Regions from separate parts of the Actinomadura kijaniata genome, predicted to be linked through region 1. Evidence: riboswitches for the same ligand, from Rfam matches in the RefSeq annotation. Region 1 holds a riboswitch; the other holds the start of a gene.
The links. Region 1 has a riboswitch for glycine ahead of gcvP (aminomethyl-transferring glycine dehydrogenase). Riboswitches for the same ligand answer to the same signal wherever they lie in the genome.
Positions count from the first base shown of each region.

Region 2: another riboswitch for glycine. It lies ahead of gcvT (glycine cleavage system aminomethyltransferase GcvT); the one in region 1 lies ahead of gcvP (aminomethyl-transferring glycine dehydrogenase).

Region 1 covers NZ_JACJIA010000005.1:471,740-481,054, forward strand. The annotation lists gene HNR61_RS49315 (flippase-like domain-containing protein) at 1-1,513, opposite strand, end outside; glycine riboswitch at 1,807-1,902, shown strand; glycine riboswitch at 1,903-2,015, shown strand; gene gcvP (aminomethyl-transferring glycine dehydrogenase) at 2,081-4,960, shown strand; gene HNR61_RS21990 (AraC family transcriptional regulator) at 4,903-5,895, opposite strand; gene HNR61_RS21995 (NADP-dependent oxidoreductase) at 6,029-6,967, shown strand; gene HNR61_RS22000 (tetratricopeptide repeat protein) at 7,239-8,399, shown strand; gene HNR61_RS22005 (PPOX class F420-dependent oxidoreductase) at 8,465-8,893, opposite strand; gene HNR61_RS22010 (alpha/beta hydrolase family protein) at 8,938-9,315, shown strand, end outside.
Region 2 covers NZ_JACJIA010000003.1:419,626-428,940, reverse strand. The annotation lists gene glyA (serine hydroxymethyltransferase) at 1-798, opposite strand, end outside; gene gcvH (glycine cleavage system protein GcvH) at 801-1,190, opposite strand; gene gcvT (glycine cleavage system aminomethyltransferase GcvT) at 1,212-2,306, opposite strand; glycine riboswitch at 2,384-2,466, opposite strand; glycine riboswitch at 2,471-2,567, opposite strand; gene HNR61_RS14045 (alginate lyase family protein) at 3,246-4,385, shown strand; gene HNR61_RS14040 (TetR/AcrR family transcriptional regulator) at 4,438-5,022, opposite strand; gene HNR61_RS14035 (ABC transporter ATP-binding protein) at 5,097-6,875, shown strand; gene HNR61_RS14030 (3-oxoacyl-ACP reductase) at 6,922-7,686, opposite strand; gene HNR61_RS14025 (aldehyde dehydrogenase family protein) at 7,687-9,054, opposite strand; gene HNR61_RS14020 (glutamine synthetase family protein) at 9,051-9,315, opposite strand, start outside.

The DNA.
Region 1 (9,315 bases):
TGCGGGTCAGCAGCTCCTTGTCGTGCCGCACGGCGCTGCGGGTGCCCCGCGACAGCGCGACCCGCTGGAGCAGCGGCACGGCCGAGGCCAGGGCCTTCTCGCCCAGCACGCCCGAGGCGGTGCGCACGGCCCGCTCCGGGCCGACCCGCAGCGCCAGGGTGGTCAGCAGCTGCGCCAGGTCCAGCCGCAGCAGCAGGTCACCGGCGGCGATCTCGCCCGCGCCCAGCTCCACCAGGTGGGGGCGGCCCTCGTCGTCGACGAGGATCGCGTCGCCCTCCAGCCGCCGGTGCGCCAGCCGCGCCGCCTGCAACCGCCGGAACTGCCGCCACACGTCGGTCAGCAGCGCGTCGGTGAGCTCCTCGTCGGGGACGTCGTCCAGCCGCCGCCCGGGGACGTGCGCGTAGGCCAGCAGCGCCGCCTCGGTGCCGACCTCCGCCGTGGCGACCAGCCGGGGCGTGCGGACCCCCGAGGCGGTCACGGCGTAGGACATCAGGGACTCCTGCTCCAGGGAGCGGCGCAGCGACCGCAGCGCCCGCCGGGGCGCGCCGCTGCGCAGCCGCGCGAGCCGCCACAGCCGGTAGGGCAGCCCGGCGGTCTGCAGGTCCCGGTCCAGGACGTGGACCCGCAGCTGCCACTCGCCGCACGGCAGGGCCGGGCCGGTGGCGTCGGCGGGTGAGGCGTCGGCGGGGGAACCGTCGGGGTCGCGCGCGACGCCGACCAGGTAGCAGCGGGGCTCGTCGGCGGGGGCCGGGACCCGCTCGGCGCGCGCCGGCCGCAGCCCCAGGCGTTCCAGCGCGCCCAGCACGGCGGCGCCGGGCGGGCGGGTGTTGGGGGCGCCGACCGCGTACAGGGTGCCGTGGCCGATGGCGCGGCCGAGGAAGTAGGTGGCGGTCAGCGCCGCGACCGAGGCGTAGGCGGCGGTCAGGCCGGTCAGCGCCGCCAGCCCGATCATCAGCCAGGCGGCGGTCTGCCAGCGGGTCCGCCCGGCCATCCCGACCGCCGTCACGAACGCGATCACCGGGGTGATGTCGGTGTGCAGCGGGGCGGTGCCGGTGCCGCCCCAGATCAGCGAGTCCAGCACGCCGCCGGGCGCGGCCGGGATCTCCCAGCCGTCCAGCAGCACCGTCAGCGCGAACGCGATCGTGGCGGCCAGCAGCGCGACCGCGACGCGCTGGCCGTCGCGGTGCAGCAGCCGTTCCACCGCGAACGCCACCGGCACCGCCAGCACGCCGAAGCTGGAGGCCAGGGTCGCCAGCGCCAGCAGGGCGTGCGGGGCGTGCGCGGTGCCCTCGGTGATGTCGGTCTGGATCCCGCGCGTGGTCTGCTGGGCGAACGACACCAGCAGGATCACCGCGGCCAGGCCCAGCAGGGAGGCGGCGAAGCGGAACGCGTCGCTGGAGCGGCGCACCCGGTTGGGGCGGGCGGGCTCGTCGACGGTCACGGCCGCCGTGGCCGCCGTGCCGGGGTCGGACCGCGTCGCCCGCTCGGTCCTCTCGTCGTGGGTCTGCGTCACCGCGCACCGCCGTCCGGACAGGTCACCGTGATCAGCGTCGCAGAACGGAGGCGGCCCCGTCGAGGGCGGTTCGCGTCGACCTGACCGTGCGCATGCTCCAAACCCAGCCCCCATGCCCTTCCGCCTCGCGGCCCCGCCCCTGGCCACGGCCGGTCCCCGTCTTCCTGAGCTGTGCATATCGTACTTGCGGGGCCTCCGCGGGCGACTCCGGGTCGGGGGAGCGCGGTACGCGGGCCTCCCGGGTAGATCGCGGGGACGATCCGTTGGATAGAGTTCACTCCAAGGACAGCCGTCGACCCCGTGCGGGAGAGATCCCACGCGGCCAGCGTGGGGCGCCGAAGGGGCAACCCTCCCCGGAACCTCTCAGGCAAAAGGACCGCTCGGGCGAGGCACCTCTGGAAAGCAGGCGTGACTTCCCCCGGCGGGGAAGGGGCGGCTCACCGAAGGGGAAACCCCGCTCCGGCGGGTGAAGCTCTCAGGTGCCCATGACAGAGGGGGAGACCGGCCACCGGCCCAGCCAGGGCCGTTGGCGGCCCTGAGCGACCCCAGCAGCCAGGAGGCTCCCCAATGACCGCCCAGTACTTCGCCCCGGTGGCATCGCCGCAGCAGGCCCGGGAGCAGTTCGCCGACCGGCACATCGGGCCGTCCCCCGACGACCAGGCCCGGATGCTGGCCGCGATCGGCTACGCCTCCGCCGAGGCGCTCGTGGACGACGCCGTCCCGGCCGCCATCCGCACCGACCGGCCGCTGGAGCTGCCGCCGGCGCTGAGCGAGCCGGCCGCCCTGGCCCGGCTGCGCGAGCTGGCCGCCAAGAACAAGGTGTACACCTCCATGATCGGCCTGGGCTACCACGGCACGATCACCCCGGGCGTCATCCTGCGCAACGTCCTGGAGAACCCGGGCTGGTACACCGCCTACACGCCCTACCAGCCGGAGATCTCCCAGGGCCGCCTGGAGGCCCTGCTGAACTTCCAGACCGTGGTGGCCGACCTGACCGGCCTGCCGGTCGCCAACGCCTCCATGCTCGACGAGGGCACCGCCGCCGCCGAGGCGATGACCCTCGCCCACCGGGTGTCGCGGCGCAAGGAGCCCGGCGCCTTCCTGGTCGACGCCGACGCCCTGCCGCAGACGATCGAGGTCGTGCGCACCCGCGCCGTCCCGCTGGGCATCGAGGTCGTCACCGCCGACCTGTCCGGCGGCCTGCCCGAGGGCGACTTCTTCGGCGTGCTGCTCCAGTACCCCGGCGCGTCCGGCGCGGTCCGCGACCTGGAGCCGGTCGCCGCGCAGGCCCACGAGCGGGGCGCGCAGGTCGTCGTCGCCGCCGACCTGCTGGCGCTGACGCTGCTGCGCCCGCCGGGCGAGTTCGGCGCCGACATCGTCGTCGGCTCCTCCCAGCGGTTCGGCGTCCCCTACGGTTTCGGCGGCCCGCACGCCGGCTACATGGCCGTCCGCGAGGGCATCCAGCGCCAGCTGCCCGGCCGCCTGGTCGGCGTGTCGGTCGACGCCGACGGCGCCACCGCCTACCGCCTGGCCCTGCAGACCCGCGAGCAGCACATCCGCCGCGAGAAGGCCACCAGCAACATCTGCACCGCCCAGGTGCTGCTGGCCGTCATGGCGAGCATGTACGCCGTCTACCACGGCCCCGAGGGCCTGGCCGCCATCGCCCAGCGCACCCACGCCCGCGCCGCCGAACTGGCCGCCGCGCTGCGCGCCGGGGGCGTGGAGGTCGTGCACGGCTCGTTCTTCGACACCGTGCTGGCCCGCGTGCCCGGCCGCGCCGACGAGGTCGTGCGGGCCGCCCTGGAGCGCGGCGTCAACCTGCGGCGCCAGGACGCCGACCACGTCGCGGTCGCCTGCGACGAGACCACGCTGCCCGAGCACGTCACCGCCGTGCTGGCCGCGTTCGGGATCGAGAGCGCCGGGACCGCCGAGGTCGCGCCGGCGTTCCCCGAGGCGCTGCGCCGCCAGAGCCCGTACCTGAACCACCCGGTGTTCCACCAGCACCGCTCCGAGACCGCGATGCTGCGGTACCTGCGCCGGCTCCAGGACAAGGACATCGCGCTGGACCGGTCGATGATCCCGCTGGGCTCCTGCACGATGAAGCTGAACGCCACCACGGAGATGGAGCCCGTCACCTGGCCGGAGTTCGCGAACATCCACCCGTTCGCGCCGATCGACCAGGCCCAGGGGTACGTCGAGCTGATCGAGGAGCTGGAGTCGGCGCTGGCCGAGATCACCGGCTACGCCAAGGTGTCGGTCCAGCCCAACGCCGGATCCCAGGGCGAGCTGGCCGGCCTGCTGGCGATCCGCGGCTACCACGCCTCGCGCGGCGAGGGGCACCGGAACATCTGCCTGATCCCGTCGTCGGCGCACGGCACCAACGCCGCCAGCGCCGTGATGGCCGGGATGAAGGTCGTGGTCGTCAAGTGCGACGACCACGGCAACATCGACATCGCCGACCTGCACGCCAAGATCGGCAAGCACGGCGCCGACCTCGCCGCGATCATGGTGACGTACCCGTCCACGCACGGCGTGTTCGAGGAGACCATCACCGAGGTCTGCGAGGCCGTGCACGCCGCGGGCGGCCAGGTCTACGTCGACGGCGCCAACCTCAACGCCCTGGTCGGCCTGGCCCGGCCCGGCGAGTTCGGCTCCGACGTGTCGCACCTGAACCTGCACAAGACCTTCTGCATCCCGCACGGCGGCGGCGGCCCCGGCGTCGGCCCGGTCGGCGTCCGCGAGCACCTGGTGCCGTTCCTGCCCAACCACCCGCTGCGGCCGGAGGCCGGCCCGCGCGAGACCGGCGTCGGCCCGATCTCGGCGGCCCCGTGGGGCTCGGCGGGCATCCTGCCGATCTCCTGGGCCTACATCGCGATGATGGGCCCCGACGGTCTGCGCGCCGCCACCGAGGCCGCGATCATCGGTGCCAACTACCTGGCGGCCCGGCTCGCCCCGCACTACCCGATCCTCTACACCGGCCGCAACGGCCTGGTCGCGCACGAGTGCATCGCCGACCTCCGCAAGATCACCAAGGAGACGGGGATCACCGCCGAGGACGTCGCCAAGCGGCTGATCGACTACGGCTTCCACGCGCCGACCCTGTCGTTCCCGGTCGCGGGCACCCTGATGATCGAGCCGACCGAGTCGGAGGACCTGGCCGAGCTGGACCGGTTCGTCGACGCCATGGTCGAGATCCGCCGGGAGATCCAGCGGGTCGCCGACGGCTCCCACGACCGCGAGGACAACCCGCTGAAGCACGCCCCGCACACCGCGGCGGCCCTGCTGGACGAGGACTGGAAGCACGCCTACTCCCGGCAGGAGGCGGCCTACCCGCTGCCGTCGCTGCGGGAGGGCAAGTACTGGCCGCCGGTGCGCCGGATCGACCAGGCCTACGGCGACCGCAACCTGGTGTGCTCCTGCCCGCCGCCGGAGGCGTTCGAGGACTGAGCCCCCAGGGGGGCCCGCGACGTCCTGCGGTAACGCCCCGGCGCGACCCCGAACTCGCGCTTGAAGGCGTTGGCGAAGGCGAACTCCGACCCGTACCCGACCCGCTCGGCCACCCGGACGAGCGGGTCGTCGCCTTCCTCCAGCAGCCGCGCCGCCGTGGTCATCCGCCACCAGGTCAGGTACGCCAGCGGCGGGCGGCCGACCAGCGCGGTGAAGCGCCGCGCGAACGCCGCCCGCGACATCCCCGCCACCGCGCCCAGCCCGGCGATCGTCCAGGACCGGGCCGGGTCCCGGTGCAGCGCGTCCAGCGCGGCCGTCACGCCCCGGTCCGCCAGCGCCGCCGCCCACCCCGACACCGGGACGTGCGCGGGCCGGTCGGCGAACCAGGCCCGCAGGATGTACATCAGCAGCGTGTCCAGCAGCGCGGGCACGACCGCGTCGACGCCGGGGCGCGGGTCGGTCAGCTCGGCGCCCAGCAGCTCCACGGCGGCGCGGACCCGGGTGTGCCGCCCGGCCCGGGCGGGCAGGTGCACGATCTCCGGCAGGTCCAGCAGCAGCGGGTGGGCGCGGCGCGGGTCGAGCCGGTAGGCCCCGCACAGCGTCACGGCGGCCGGCTCGCCCGGCCCGTCCGGGGGAGCGGCGTAGCGGGGGAGGGCGTCGTCGGGCAGGCACGCCCGCGCCGTCAGCGGGGTGCCGGGGGAGTCGGCCAGGGCGTGCGCCCCGCCGTGCGGGAAGAACACCACGTCCCCGGCCCCGAGCGCGACCGGCGGGCCGTCCTCGGGCCGCAGCCAGCACGAGCCCTGCAGCACCACCTGGAATCCCGCCGCCCCGGGGACCTCCCCGAACCGCTGCCCGAAGGGCGCGTGCCAGGCGACGCGCGCCGACCGCGGTTCCCCCGTGCGCGTCACCGCGACCACGTCGCTGAGCACGTCCACGCCCGCACTCTAACGCCGTGTGCCCCGGTGAGACGGGCGCGTAGGAAAACGAGACGAGACGGCATGGAACGTCCGGAAGGTCCGTTCCTAGGCTGGAACCAAGCAAAAGATCTACTTTGTAAAGGATCCGGCCATGACGACCGTGCCCACCATGAACGCCGCGCTCGTGACCGCGTTCGGCGACCCGTCCGTGATCACCTACACCCGCGTGCCCCGCCCGGTCCCGGGCCCGGGCCGGGTGCTGGTCCGCGTCGCGGCGACCTCCTACAACCCCTCCGACGTCGGCCTGCGGTCCGGCGCGCTGCGCGGCGTCCTGCCCGTCGAGCCGCCGTTCGTGCTCGGCACCGACGTCTCCGGGACGGTCGCCGCCACCGGGCCGGGCGTGACGGCGTTCGCGCCCGGCGACCGCGTGGTCGGACGCCTGGACGGCGGCGGCGCGGCGGCCGAGTACGCCGTCGCCGCCGAGACGGAGCTGACGGCCGCGCCCGCCGCCGTTCCGCTCGCCGCGGCCGCCGCGCTGCCCGTCGCCGGGCTCACCGCCTGGCAGGCCCTGTTCGAGCACGCCGCCGCCGGGCCGGGCGACCGGGTGCTGGTGGCCGGCGCGGGCGGGGGAGTGGGCCGGTTCGCCGTCCAGCTCGCCCGGCACGCCGGGGCCCACGTGATCGCCACCGCGAGCGGCCGCAGCGCGGCGGCGGTGCGCCGCCTGGGCGCCCACGAGATCGTCGACTACACCCGCACCCCGCCGGCCGAGGCCGTCGGGGAGCCCGTGGACCTGGCCCTGCACCTGGTGCCCTCGGCCGAGGCCGGGGCCGCGCTCGCCGCCCTGGTCCGCCCCGGCGGCTCGCTGGTCTCGGCGACCGGCCCGGTGCCGGTGGCCGACCCGTCGGTGCGCGCCGTCCACTTCGTCGCGCGCAACGACACCGCGCAGCTCGCCGCGCTGGTCGGGCTCGTGGACGCCGGGGCGGTGCGGGTGGAGGCCGCGGCGCGTCCGCTGCGCGAGCTGGCCGACGTGCACCGGGCGGGGGAGGCGGGCGAGATCGCGGGCAAGGTCGTTCTGACCCCCGTTGGATGATCTTGGTGGGGATGTGTGTGTCGGCACGGGACGCGGGGCGGCCGGGTCGCTAGGCTGGGTTCCCAAGCCCTGGCCCACGGCGCTCGCCCGGCGGCTCGCGCCTCACCAGGTCTTGGCGAGCGCGACATCGTTTCGCGGTCTGACCTGAGGGCCCTCGCCCCCGGCTGCGGGCCCGCGGGTGGGGTGGCGCGCTCGCGTGCGTGGCCGGGGCCCGCCGTGAAACAGGCCCCAGGCTCGGAGCGGACCCCGACCCCCAGAGGGCAGCAGAGCGATGAGCAGCAAGCCTGACGCGACCGCGTCCGACGACCCGTCCCACGACCCGACCCTCGAACACCCCCTCGAACAGTCCCAGGACCCGTCCCGGCTGTGCGAGCGGGCCCGGCGGCTGGCCGAGGACGGCGAGGCCGCCCGCGCCGCCCGCCTGTTCGAACAGGTGCTCGCCCTCGGCGACACCCCCCACCGCGCGCAGGCCGCCCTGGGGCTGGCGGTCGTGCTGGACGACTCCGGCGACGTCGCCGGGGCCCGCGAGGCGGACCGGACCGCCATCGCCACCGGGGACCCCGAGTACGGGCCGCGCGCCGCCTACCACCTGGCCCTCACCCACGAACGCGCCGGGGAGCGCGAGCAGGCCGAGCCCGCCTGGCGGGTCGTGGTCGACTTCGGCAACCCCGCCTACCTGCCGCCCGCCCACCTGGCGCTGGCGCGGCTGGCCGACGACTCCGGCGACTTCGAGGCCGCGCGCGGCCACTGGGAGAAGGCGGTGGAGACCGGCGACCCCGAGTACGGCCCGCTGGCCGCCCACGACCTGGCGCAGCGGCTGCTGGAGCGCGGCGAGCCCGCCCGCGCCCAGCGGGTCCTGACCGCCGGGCTGCGGCTGATCGACCGCGACGGCTCGCCGTACGCCTACTCGCGGCTGGCGGTCGCGCTCGGCATCGCCTACCTGGACCAGGCGATCGGCGCGTTCGGGGCCGCGCTCGGCGACGCCGACGAGCCCGCCGATCCCGAGGTCGGCCCGCTGGCCACCGAGCTGCTGGCGCGGACCCTGCCGCTGCGCGGCCGGGACGCCGAGGCGCGCGAGGCCTGGCGGCGCGGCCTGGCCGACCCGGGCGTGGCCGGGCAGGTCCGCGCGCGGCTGCGCCGCGACTTCGGCGAGGAGGCCGGCGACGGCGAGGGGACCGACCCGGCCGACCTGTGGTGGGAGCCGGTCGTGGAGCAGTCGGTGGCCGACGGGTCGCTGCCCGCGCTGGCGCAGGAGGCGTTCGGCGCGCTGGACCACATGTACGCGCTGCTGGCCGTCCGGTACGCGCGCGGCGGCGCCGACGAGGCGATCGGCGAGGCGGTGGCGGTGCCCGGCGGCTACGCCTGGGGGCCGCTGCTGCACGAGAGCTTCGCCGAGCGGCTGCGGCTGGCGATGGGCACGCCCGACGCCTGACCGCGCGGGCGCGCCGCCCGGTTCCGGCACCGCGGTTCCGGTGCCGCGGTTCCGGTGCCGCGGTTCTAGTGCGCGACGCCGCGTTCGGCGATCACGTTGGTGATCCGCACCCGCACCAGGTACTCGCCGGGCACCGCGTTGCGGCGGCCGAACTCCTCGGCCCGGCCGGCACCCATGTACCGGCCGCCGAGGGCGGTCGCCCAGCGCAGCGTCTCGTCCGGGTCCTCCGTCAGCGCCGCCTCACCCTCGATCATCACGTAGGAGTAGGGCGGCGTCTGGTCGTCCACGCACAGCGACACGCGCGGGTCGCGCTTGAGGGCGTTGGCCTTGACGCCCTTGCCGTAGGTGGTGAACAGCAGGTCGTCGCCGTCCAGCACGAACCAGATCGGCGTCACGTGCGGGCGGCCGTCCCTGCGCGTCACCGCGAGCTTGCCCGTGCGGGTGCCCTCCGACACGAACGCCCGCCACTCCCCGTCGGTCATCCTCTGTCCCATGCCGCTCACCCTGCCAGATCCCGTTCGCCGCTACGGTGGGCGGCATGCTTGAGATCGCGACGGCGCACGGCCCGGCCGACGTCACCCTGGACGGGCCGGACGACCCGGCGTTCCTGCTGGTCCTGACGCACGGGTCGAACGGGGGTGTGGACGCGCCGGACCTGCTGGCCGTCCGCGAGGTCGCGCTCGGCCTGGGCGGGGCGGTGGCGCGGGTGCTCCAGCCGTTCCGCCGGGCGGGCCGCCGCGCGCCCGGCTCGGCCGCCCGGCAGGACGAGGCGTGGCTGGAGATCATCGGGGTGCTGCGGGAGCGGTTCGGGGACGTGCCGCTGGTGCAGGGCGGGCGCAGCAACGGGGCGCGCGTGGCGTGCCGGACGGCCCGCGCGGCGGGCGCGGTGGGGGTGGTGGCGCTGGCGTTCCCGCTG
Region 2 (9,315 bases), on a different contig from region 1:
GATGACGTGCTCCAGCGGACCGCCCTGCATGCCCGGGAAGACGGCAGAGTTGATCTTCTTGCCGTACTCCTCCTTCGCCAGGATCAGACCGCCGCGCGGACCGCCGAGGGTCTTGTGCGTGGTCGTGGTGACGATGTCGGCGTGCGGCACGGGCGACGGGTGCAGCCCCGCCGCGACCAGGCCCGCGAAGTGGGCCATGTCCACCATCAGCAGCGCCCCGACCGAGTCGGCGATCTCCCGGAACGCCGCGAAGTCGAGCTGCCGCGGGTACGCCGACCAGCCCGCGACGATCATCTTGGGCCGGTGCTCGGCGGCCAGCGCGGCGACCTCGTCCATGTCCACCAGGCCGTCCTCGGCGCGCACGTGGTAGGGCACCACGTTCAGCGTCTTGCCCGAGTAGTTCAGCCGCATGCCGTGGGTGAGGTGGCCGCCGTGCGCCAGGTCCAGGCCGAGGATGGTGTCGCCGTGCTGGAGCAGCGCGAAGTACACCGCCGTGTTGGCCTGCGCGCCCGAGTGGGGCTGCACGTTGGCGTGCTCGGCCCCGAACAGCTCCTTGGCCCGGTCGATGGCGAGCTGCTCGGTGACGTCCACGTACTCGCAGCCGCCGTAGTACCGCCGGCCCGGGTACCCCTCGGCGTACTTGTTGGTCATCACCGAGCCCTGGGCCTCCAGGACCGCCACGGGGGCGAAGTTCTCGGAGGCGATCATCTCCAGGGTCGACTGCTGGCGGTGCAGCTCGTCGGCGATGGCCTTGGCGACCTCGGGGTCGGCGGCGGCGAGGGAGTCGTTGAGCTGCACCCTCAGGCCTCCTCGACCAGCTTGGCGTAGGCCTCGGCGTCCAGCAGGTCGCCCGGCTCCTCGCTGACGCGGACCTTGACGATCCAGCCCTCGCCGTAGGGGTCGTCGTTGATGACCTTCGGCTCGTCGATCACGGCCTGGTTGACCGCGACGACCTCGCCGTTGACCGGGGCGTACAGGTCGGAGACCGACTTGGTGGACTCCACCTCGCCGAAGGTCTCGCCGGACTCGACGGTGTCACCCTCGTTCGCCTGAAGCTCGATGAAGACGATCTCGCCGAGCGAGTCGGCGGCGTGCGCGGTGATGCCGATGGTGACGATGCCGTCCTCGTTGTCGAGGCCGGCGACCCACTCGTGCTCCTCGCTGTAACGGAGCTGCTCCGGAACACTCACGATTGTTTCTCTCTCCAGGTCTCAGGAACGCTTGTAGAACGGCAGGGCGACCACGTCGACCGGCTCGCGCCGGCCACGGACGTCCACCGCGAGCTCGGTCTCCCCGACACCGCTGTCGAGGTAGGCCATGGCGATCGGCCTGCCCAGTGTGGGCGACGGAGCGCCACTGGTCACGACCCCGCACGGCGTGCCGTCGGACGTGACGACGTCGTACCCCCTGCGGGGCGCGCGACGCCCCCGCGCGACCAGCCCCACGAGCCTACGGCCTGCGGGGGTCTGCGCGGCCGCCTCCAGCGCGGACCGGCCGACGAAGTCCCCCTCCTTCTCGAACTTCACGACCCGGCCCAGCCCCGCCTCGAACGGGGTGGTCTCGGCCGTGAGCTCGTTGCCGTACAGCGGCATGCCCGCCTCCAGGCGGAGGGTGTCGCGCGCCGACAGGCCGCAGGGGACCACGCCCTCGACCGCGGCCAGGGCCCGCCAGAGCGCGACGGCGTCGGCGGCGTCCACGAAGAGCTCGAACCCGTCCTCGCCGGTGTAGCCGGTCCGGGCGATGAGCGCGTCGATCCCGGCGACCTCGTCCGCCATGATCGCGTAGTACTTCAGCCCGGGCAGCGGCGCGTCGGTGAACCGGCTCAGGATCTCCTGCGCGTCCGGCCCCTGCAGCGCGATCAGCGCGTAGGAGTCGCTGCGGTCCTCCACGGCGGCCTCGAACCCGGCGGCCCGCTCGACCAGGGCCTCGCGGACGACGGCGACGTTCGCGGCGTTGGCGACGACCAGGTAGGTCTCGTCGGCCAGCCGGTACACGATCAGGTCGTCCAGCACGCCGCCGTCATGGGCGCAGATCATGGTGTAGCGGGCCTTGCCCACGGCCATCGGCGAGATGTTGCCGACCAGCGCGTGGTCGAGGGCCGCGGCGGCCCGCGGGCCCGAGACGAAGATCTCCCCCATGTGGGACAGGTCGAACAGCCCGGCGGCGGTGCGGACGGCCCTGTGCTCGGCGGTCTCGCTGGAGTACCGCAGCGGCATCAGGTATCCCGCGAAATCCACGAGGTTCGCGCCGAGCTCGGCATGAACGTCGTGCAGCGGCGTCTTCTTCGGGGCGTTCTCGGCGGACATTCGGGTCGGCTCCTTCGTCGCGGGCGCAGGCAGGCACAATCGTCCCACTCGCGCACCGGGCGTGGTCGGTGCCTCCCCCTCTGTCATCGGCGCCTGAGAGCTTCACCCCGTGGGGCTTTCACCTTCGGCGGGGGACCGGCGGGTCCCCGCTTTCCAGAGGTCGCCTGGTCCGCGCGGTCCGTGGGCCTGAGAGGTTCCGGGGAGGATTTGCTCCTTCGGCGTCCCTGACTGGCGACCAGGGCACTCTCCCGCACGGGATCAACGGCTGAGGCCAATCTAGCAGCGCCGATGACCTGCGACCAGCCGACGGAACGCCCTGATCTGAGCCGGTTCGCCACGCGATGCCGCGCGCGTCTGGTTACATGATCCGGTCTGAGGTCGTGTGAGGGAGACGGAAATTCGATGAGGCTCGGCCGCGCCCGGAACTGGGTCCTGGCCATCGTGGTCACCGCGATCGTCGTCGCCGCGCTCCGACGCCGCGCCGCCCGGGGCGGAGACCGTAGCGACGGCACCGGCGGGAAGCCGGACCAGACCACCAACCCCCGGACCGCGAGACGCGGTTCCCCACCGTCATCCCGACCAGAACCACCGGAAGGAGCCGAACGCCCCCGCCGGAACGCGCTACCCCCCGCGAACACGCCCCTCCCCGAGGGCACGCCACCCAGCGGGGATGGACCGTTCCCCCAAACAGCCCCACCCCACCACGGCACACCACCACACGAAGACAGGCCACTCCACGAGAGCACGCCGTTCCAGGATGGTGCGCCGTCCCACGGGGGTGCGTCGCCCCGTGAGGGGGCTTCATCTCGTGAGGGGGCGCTGTCCCGTGAGGGGGCGGCGCTTGAGGGCGTGTCGCCGGGTGGGGGCGGATCTTCGGGTGAGGGTGCGGCGTCCGGGGGAGCGGGGAGGAGGCGGCGGACGCGGGTACGGGCGACCGTGGTGAGCGGGGTCGTCGCCGTGGCCGCGTCGGCGGCCGTCGTCGCGGCCACGCTCGGGACCGGGAACGCGGGCGGCGGGGACTCCGGCGCGCCCGCGCCCGCCCACCGGCCGCCCCCCGCCTTCCAGCACCCGGGGGTGATCACCGGGGCGGCCGAGCTGGACGCGGCCCGGACCAGGATCAGGGCGGGGCGGCAGCCGTGGCGGAACGCCTACACCGCCCTGCGCGGCAGCGAGTTCGCGGCGCTGACCTGGCGGCCCCGGGCCCAGGGCGTCGTGGCGTGCGGTGTCCCCGGCTCCGCCGACCGGGGGTGCGCCGCCGAACGCCGGGACGCCACCGCCGCCTACGTCCACGCCCTGAGCTGGTACCTGTCGCGCGACGAGCGCCACGCCCGCAAGGCCATGGCGATCATGGACGCGTGGTCGGCGCGGCTGCGCGAGCACACCGGCGCGCGCGCCCCGCTCCAGGCCGCGCGGGCGGGCATGGACTTCGTCCGCGCCGCCGAGCTGATCAAGCACGGGCACGGGCGCTGGGCGGGGCAGCAGCGGTTCGCCGACACCCTGCGGCGACTGTACCTGCCGCTGGTCGACCGGCCCTACCCGCAGGTCAACGGCAACGTCGAGCTCACCACCCTGAACGCCGCCTCCGCCATCGCCGTCCACCTCGACGACCGGGCCGCGTTCGACCGGGCGGTGGGGCTGTGGCGCAAGCGCCTGCCGCAGTACGTCTACCTGCGTTCCGACGGTCCGGCCCCGCAGGCCCCGGCGGCCGTCGCGGCCGCGAGGTTCTGGCACAACCCGGCCAGGCTGGCGGACGGCCTCACCCAGGAGACCTGCCGGAGCCTGGAGTACGCGGGGCAGGGGCTGGCGGCGGCGCTCGACGTCGCGGCGACCGCGCGCCTCCAGGGCGTCGACCTGTACGGGGAGGCCCGCCCCCGCCTGACGGCCGCGCTGGAGCTGCACGCCCGGAACCCGGCGCGGCTCTGCCGGGGCGGGTCGAAGGGCTCGCTGGGCCCGGTGCTGGAGGTCGGCCACGACTCCTACCGGCGGCTCGGCGTGAAGCTGCCGTTCACCGGGCGGGCGGTGGCGGGCCGGCAGGCGGCGGGCGGCTGGGAGGTCCTTTCGCGCACCGCGAGTCCGTGACGGGTCGCGACCGGCGGCGTACGGGTGCGTTCCCGTGCGCCGCCGTCGCGTTTCACGGGGCCGTCGCGACCATCTTGTGGAGCGAGCGCAGGCACATGGTCAGCGCGGTGTGCCGGGTGACGCCGTCCTCCCGGGCGTGCGACCACGCCGCGAACAGCAGCGCCCAGAGCGCCTGAACGATCCACTCGGGTGACATCTCGGGGTCGAAGGCGCCCGCCCGGCGGCCCCGGCGCAGCAGGTCCAGCAGCGCCCGGTCGGCGGGCGTCTCCTCCTGCCAGCCCTCCCAGGCGATGAGCTGCGGGTTCTCGAACATCAGCGACAGCCCGTCACCGACCTCGAAGTACTCCTGGCAGAGCCGGTCCAGGGCGGCCGGCGCCGGGCCGTCGTGGGGGCGGGCGCGCTCGGTGGCGAGCTGGATCTGTTCGAGGACGCGGGCGCCGATGGCGTTCAGCAGGTCGGCGCGCTCGGGGAAGTAGCGGTGCACGGTGGTGCGCCCCACCCCGGCGGCGGCGGCCACGTCGCCGAGGGACGCGGCCGGGTTCTCGCGCAGGGTCGCGATGGCGGCGTCGATGATGGCGTTCCGCGTCCGGGCCCGTGCTCTGCTCTCGGTCGAGGGTTCCGCCTGCTTCTGTGCCATGTGCATACGGTAACGCGCCGTCCGCAATGAAACACATTTGACACCGATGGAACATTGCTGTTCCACTGGAGAACATGGATGATCCGAAGCCTTCGATGAACCTGCCGCGGCTGCGCGTGCTGTGGTCGTTCACCCGCCCGCACCGCGGCACCCTCGCGGTGGGCCTGGCGATGTCGCTGGTCTCGTCCGCGCTGGGCCTGGCCACGCCGATGGTCACCAAATGGGTCCTGGACAGCCTCTCCGCCCGGTCCTCCCTGCTCGGCCCGATCGTCGCGATGCTGGTGCTGCTCGTGGTCGGCCTGGTGATCACCTACCGGCAGTGGGTGCTGCTCGGCACGCTCGGCGAGCGCGTCGTGCTGGAGGCCCGCGAGTCCCTGGTCCGGCGGATGCTGCGGGCCACGGTGCCCGCGCTGGCCCGCCGTTCCACCGGCGAGCTGGTCACCCGCGTCACCTCCGACACCCTCCTGCTGCGCGAGGCCGCCGCCACCAGCCTGGTCGGCCTGGTGAACGGGCTGGTCATGCTGGTCGGCACGCTCGTGCTGATGGGCGTGCTCGACCTGCCGCTGCTCGGCGTGACCGTGGCGGCCACGGTCGTGGTGGTGGTGCTGTTCGCGCTGCTGATGCCGGGGATCGCCAAGGCGCAGGTCCGCGCCCAGGACACCATCGGACGGCTCGGCGGCGTCCTGGAGGGCGCGCTGCGCGCGATCCGCACCGTCAAGGTCAGCGGCGCCGAGGACCGCCAGGCCGAGAAGATCATCGACGATGCCCGCGCCTCCGCCGCGCACGGCGTGCGCGCCCTGCGCCGCGAGGCGATCGCCTGGGTGATCGCCTGGTCCGGCCTGCAACTGGCGATCATCATGATCCTCGGGCTGGGCGCCTGGCGGGTCGGCGGCGGCGAGCTGGCGGTGTCCAGCCTGATCGCGTTCCTGCTCTACGCGTTCGGCCTGATGGAGCCGATCATGGAGCTGAGCCAGAGCATGACGACCCTCCAGAACGGCATCGCCGCCGCCGAGCGCATCCGCGAGATCGAGGACCTGGAGGTCGAGCCCGCCCCCGGCCCGGCCGCCGCCGCGCGCCCGCGCCCCGACGGCGGCCCGGTCCTGGAGATCCGGAACGTCACCGCCGCCTACGGCCCCGGCCTGCCCCCGGCCGTCCGGGACGTCACCCTGACCGTCCCGCGCCGCGGCCACCTGGCGATCGTCGGCCCGTCCGGCGCGGGCAAGACGACGCTGCTGTCCCTGATCCTGCGCTTCCTGGAACCGCAGGAGGGCGAGCTGCGCCTCGACGGCACGCCCTACCGCGACCTCACGCACGCCGAGATCCGGTCCCGCCTCGCCTACGTGGAGCAGGACACCCCGATCGTGCCCGGCACCATCGGCGAGAACGTCCGCTACGCCGCCCCCGACGCCACCGACGACGAGGTCGCCGGGGTGCTGCGCGCGATCCGCCTCGCCGACAAGGTCGACACCCTGGACGAGGGCCTGGACACGCCGCTGACCTCCACCTCGGTGTCCGGCGGCGAACGCCAGCGCATCGCGCTCGCCCGCGCCCTGCTGCGCACCCCCGAGGTGCTGCTGCTGGACGAGGCCACGGCCCAGCTCGACGGCCTCACCGAGGACGCCATCCACCGCTGCGTCCGCGAACGGGCCGCGACCGGCGCGGTCGTGACGATCGCCCACCGCCTCTCCACGGTGATCGACGCCGACACGATCGTGCTGATGGAGGCGGGCCGCGTCCGCGCCCAGGGCACCCACGGGGAACTCCTGGAACGCGACTCCCTGTACCGCGAGCTGGTGGAGGCGCTCCGCATCGCCAACGTGACCGGCACCGCGGGGACCACCGTCCCCGCGTGAGCGGCGGAGTCCGTGGGGCGTCCGCCTGCCGGACGCCCCACGCGCCCTACAGCGGGGTCACGTACGCGCCCGAGATCCCGCCGTCCACCAGGAACTCCGACGCGGTGATGAAGCTGGAGTCGTCGGAGGCCAGGAACGCGACCGCCGCCGCGATCTCGGCGGCCTCGGCGAAACGCCCCATCGGGATGTGGACGAGCCTCCGGGCCGCACGCTCGGCGTCCTTGGCGAACAACTCCATGAGCAGCGGCGTCGCGACCGGTCCCGGGCACAGCGCGTTCACGCGGATCCCCTCGCGCGCGAACTGCACCCCCAGCTCCCGCGACATCGCCAGCACGCCGCCCTTGGAGGCGGTGTAGGAGATCTGCGAGGTCGCCGCCCCCATCACCGCCACGAACGACGCGGTGTTGATGATCGATCCCTTGCCCCGCTCCCGCATGTACGGGATCACGTGCTTGCAGCACAGGTAGACGCTGGTGAGGTTCACGTCCTGGACGCGCCGCCACGCCTCCAGCCCCGTCTCCAGGATCGAGTCGTCGTCCGGCGGCGAGATCCCGGCGTTGTTGAACGCCACGTCGATCCGCCCGTAGGCGCGGTGCGCGGCCTCGTACAGCGCCCGCACCTCCTCCTCGGAGGTGACGTCCACCTTCACGAACAGCCCGCCGACCTCCCCGGCCGCCGCCTTGCCGCCGGTCTCGTCCAGGTCGGCGACCACGACGCGCGCGCCCTCCCGCGCCAGCCGCCGGACGGTCGCCAGCCCGATCCCGCTCGCGCCGCCGGTGACGACGGCCACGCGGTCCTCAAGACGCTGCACTCATTCCTCCGTTGCGATGAAGACGTTCTTGACGTCGGTGAACGCGTCCAGGGCGTCCGGGCCGAGCTCCCGGCCCAGCCCCGACTGCTTGAACCCGCCGAACGGCGTCCAGTAGCGGACCGACGAGTGCGAGTTGACCGACAGGTTCCCCGCCTCGACGGCGCGCGCCATCCGCAGTCCCCGGCCCAGGTCGCGGGTCCAGATCGACCCGGACAGGCCGTAGACGGTGTCGTTGGCCAGCCGCACCGCGTCGTCCTCGTCCTCGAACGGCGCGACCGTCACCACCGGCCCGAACACCTCCTCGTTCCAGGCGGGCAGGGCCGCGAAGCCCGGCGTGGCCAGCACGGTCGGCGGGAACCAGAAGCCCGGCCCCCCGGGCGCCGGCCCCCGGAACGCGACCGGCGCGCCGTCCGGGACGTAGGAGGCGACCCGCTCCCGGTGGGCGGCGCTGATCAGCGGCCCCATCTCGGTCTTCGCGTCGCCCGGGTCGCCCACCCGCAGCCCGCGCACGGCGGGTTCCAGCAGCTCCAGGAACCGGTCGTAGACGGGCCGCTGGACCAGGATCCGCGACCGCGCGCAGCAGTCCTGCCCGGCGTTGTCGAACACCGCGTAGGGCGCGGTCGCCGCCGCCCTCTCCAGGTCGGCGTCGGCGAAGACGATGTTGGAGCTCTTGCCGCCCAGCTCCAGCGTCAGCCGCTTCACGCCGGGCGCGCACGCCGCCATGATCTCCTTGCCGACCCGGGTGGACCCGGTGAACACGATCTTGGCGACGCCGGGGTGGTCGACCAGCCGCCGCCCGGCGACCGGCCCGGCCCCCGGCAGCACCTGGACGACGCCCTCGGGCAGCCCGGCCTCCAGCGCCAGCTCGCCCACCCGCAGCGCGGTCAGCGGCGTCAGCTCGGCGGGCTTGACGATCACGGTGTTCCCGGCCGCCAGCGCGGGCGCCAGCCCCCACCCCATGATCGGCATCGGGAAGTTCCACGGGACGATCACCCCGACGACCCCCAGCGGCTCGGCGAACGTCACGTCCAGCCCGCCCGCCACCGGGATCTGCCGCCCGCACGCCCGTTCCGGCGCGCCGGCGTAGTACTCCAGCACGTCGCGCAGGTTCCCCGCCTCCCAGCGGGCCTGCCCGAGCGGATGCCCGGCGTTGCGGACCTCCAGCGCCGCCAGCTCCTCGGCGTGCGCGTCGACCATCGCCGCGAACGCCCGCAGCAGCCGCGCCCGGTCGCCCGGCGCCACCGACCGCCATCCCTCGAACGCCCGCCCGGCGCGTTCCACCGCCGCGTCGGTCTCCTCGGCCGACGCCGGCGCGACCCTCTCCACGACCTGCTCGGTCGCCGGATCGATCACCTTGAACTCGGTCACAGCCTCTCGAACCCCCGGAACATCTCCCAGTCGGTCACCGCCCGGTCGAACGCCGCCAGCTCCACCCGCGCGTGGTTGGCGTAGTGCTCGACCACCTCCTTGCCGAACGCCTCGCCCGCCAGCGCGCTGGACGCCCAGTCCGCCGCCGCGTCCCGCAGCGACCCCACCACCGTCTCGGCCTCGGCGGCGTAGGCGTTGCCCCGGAAGGGCTCCTCCAGCGGCAGCTCGTTGTCGATGCCGTGGAGCCCGGACGCGACCAGC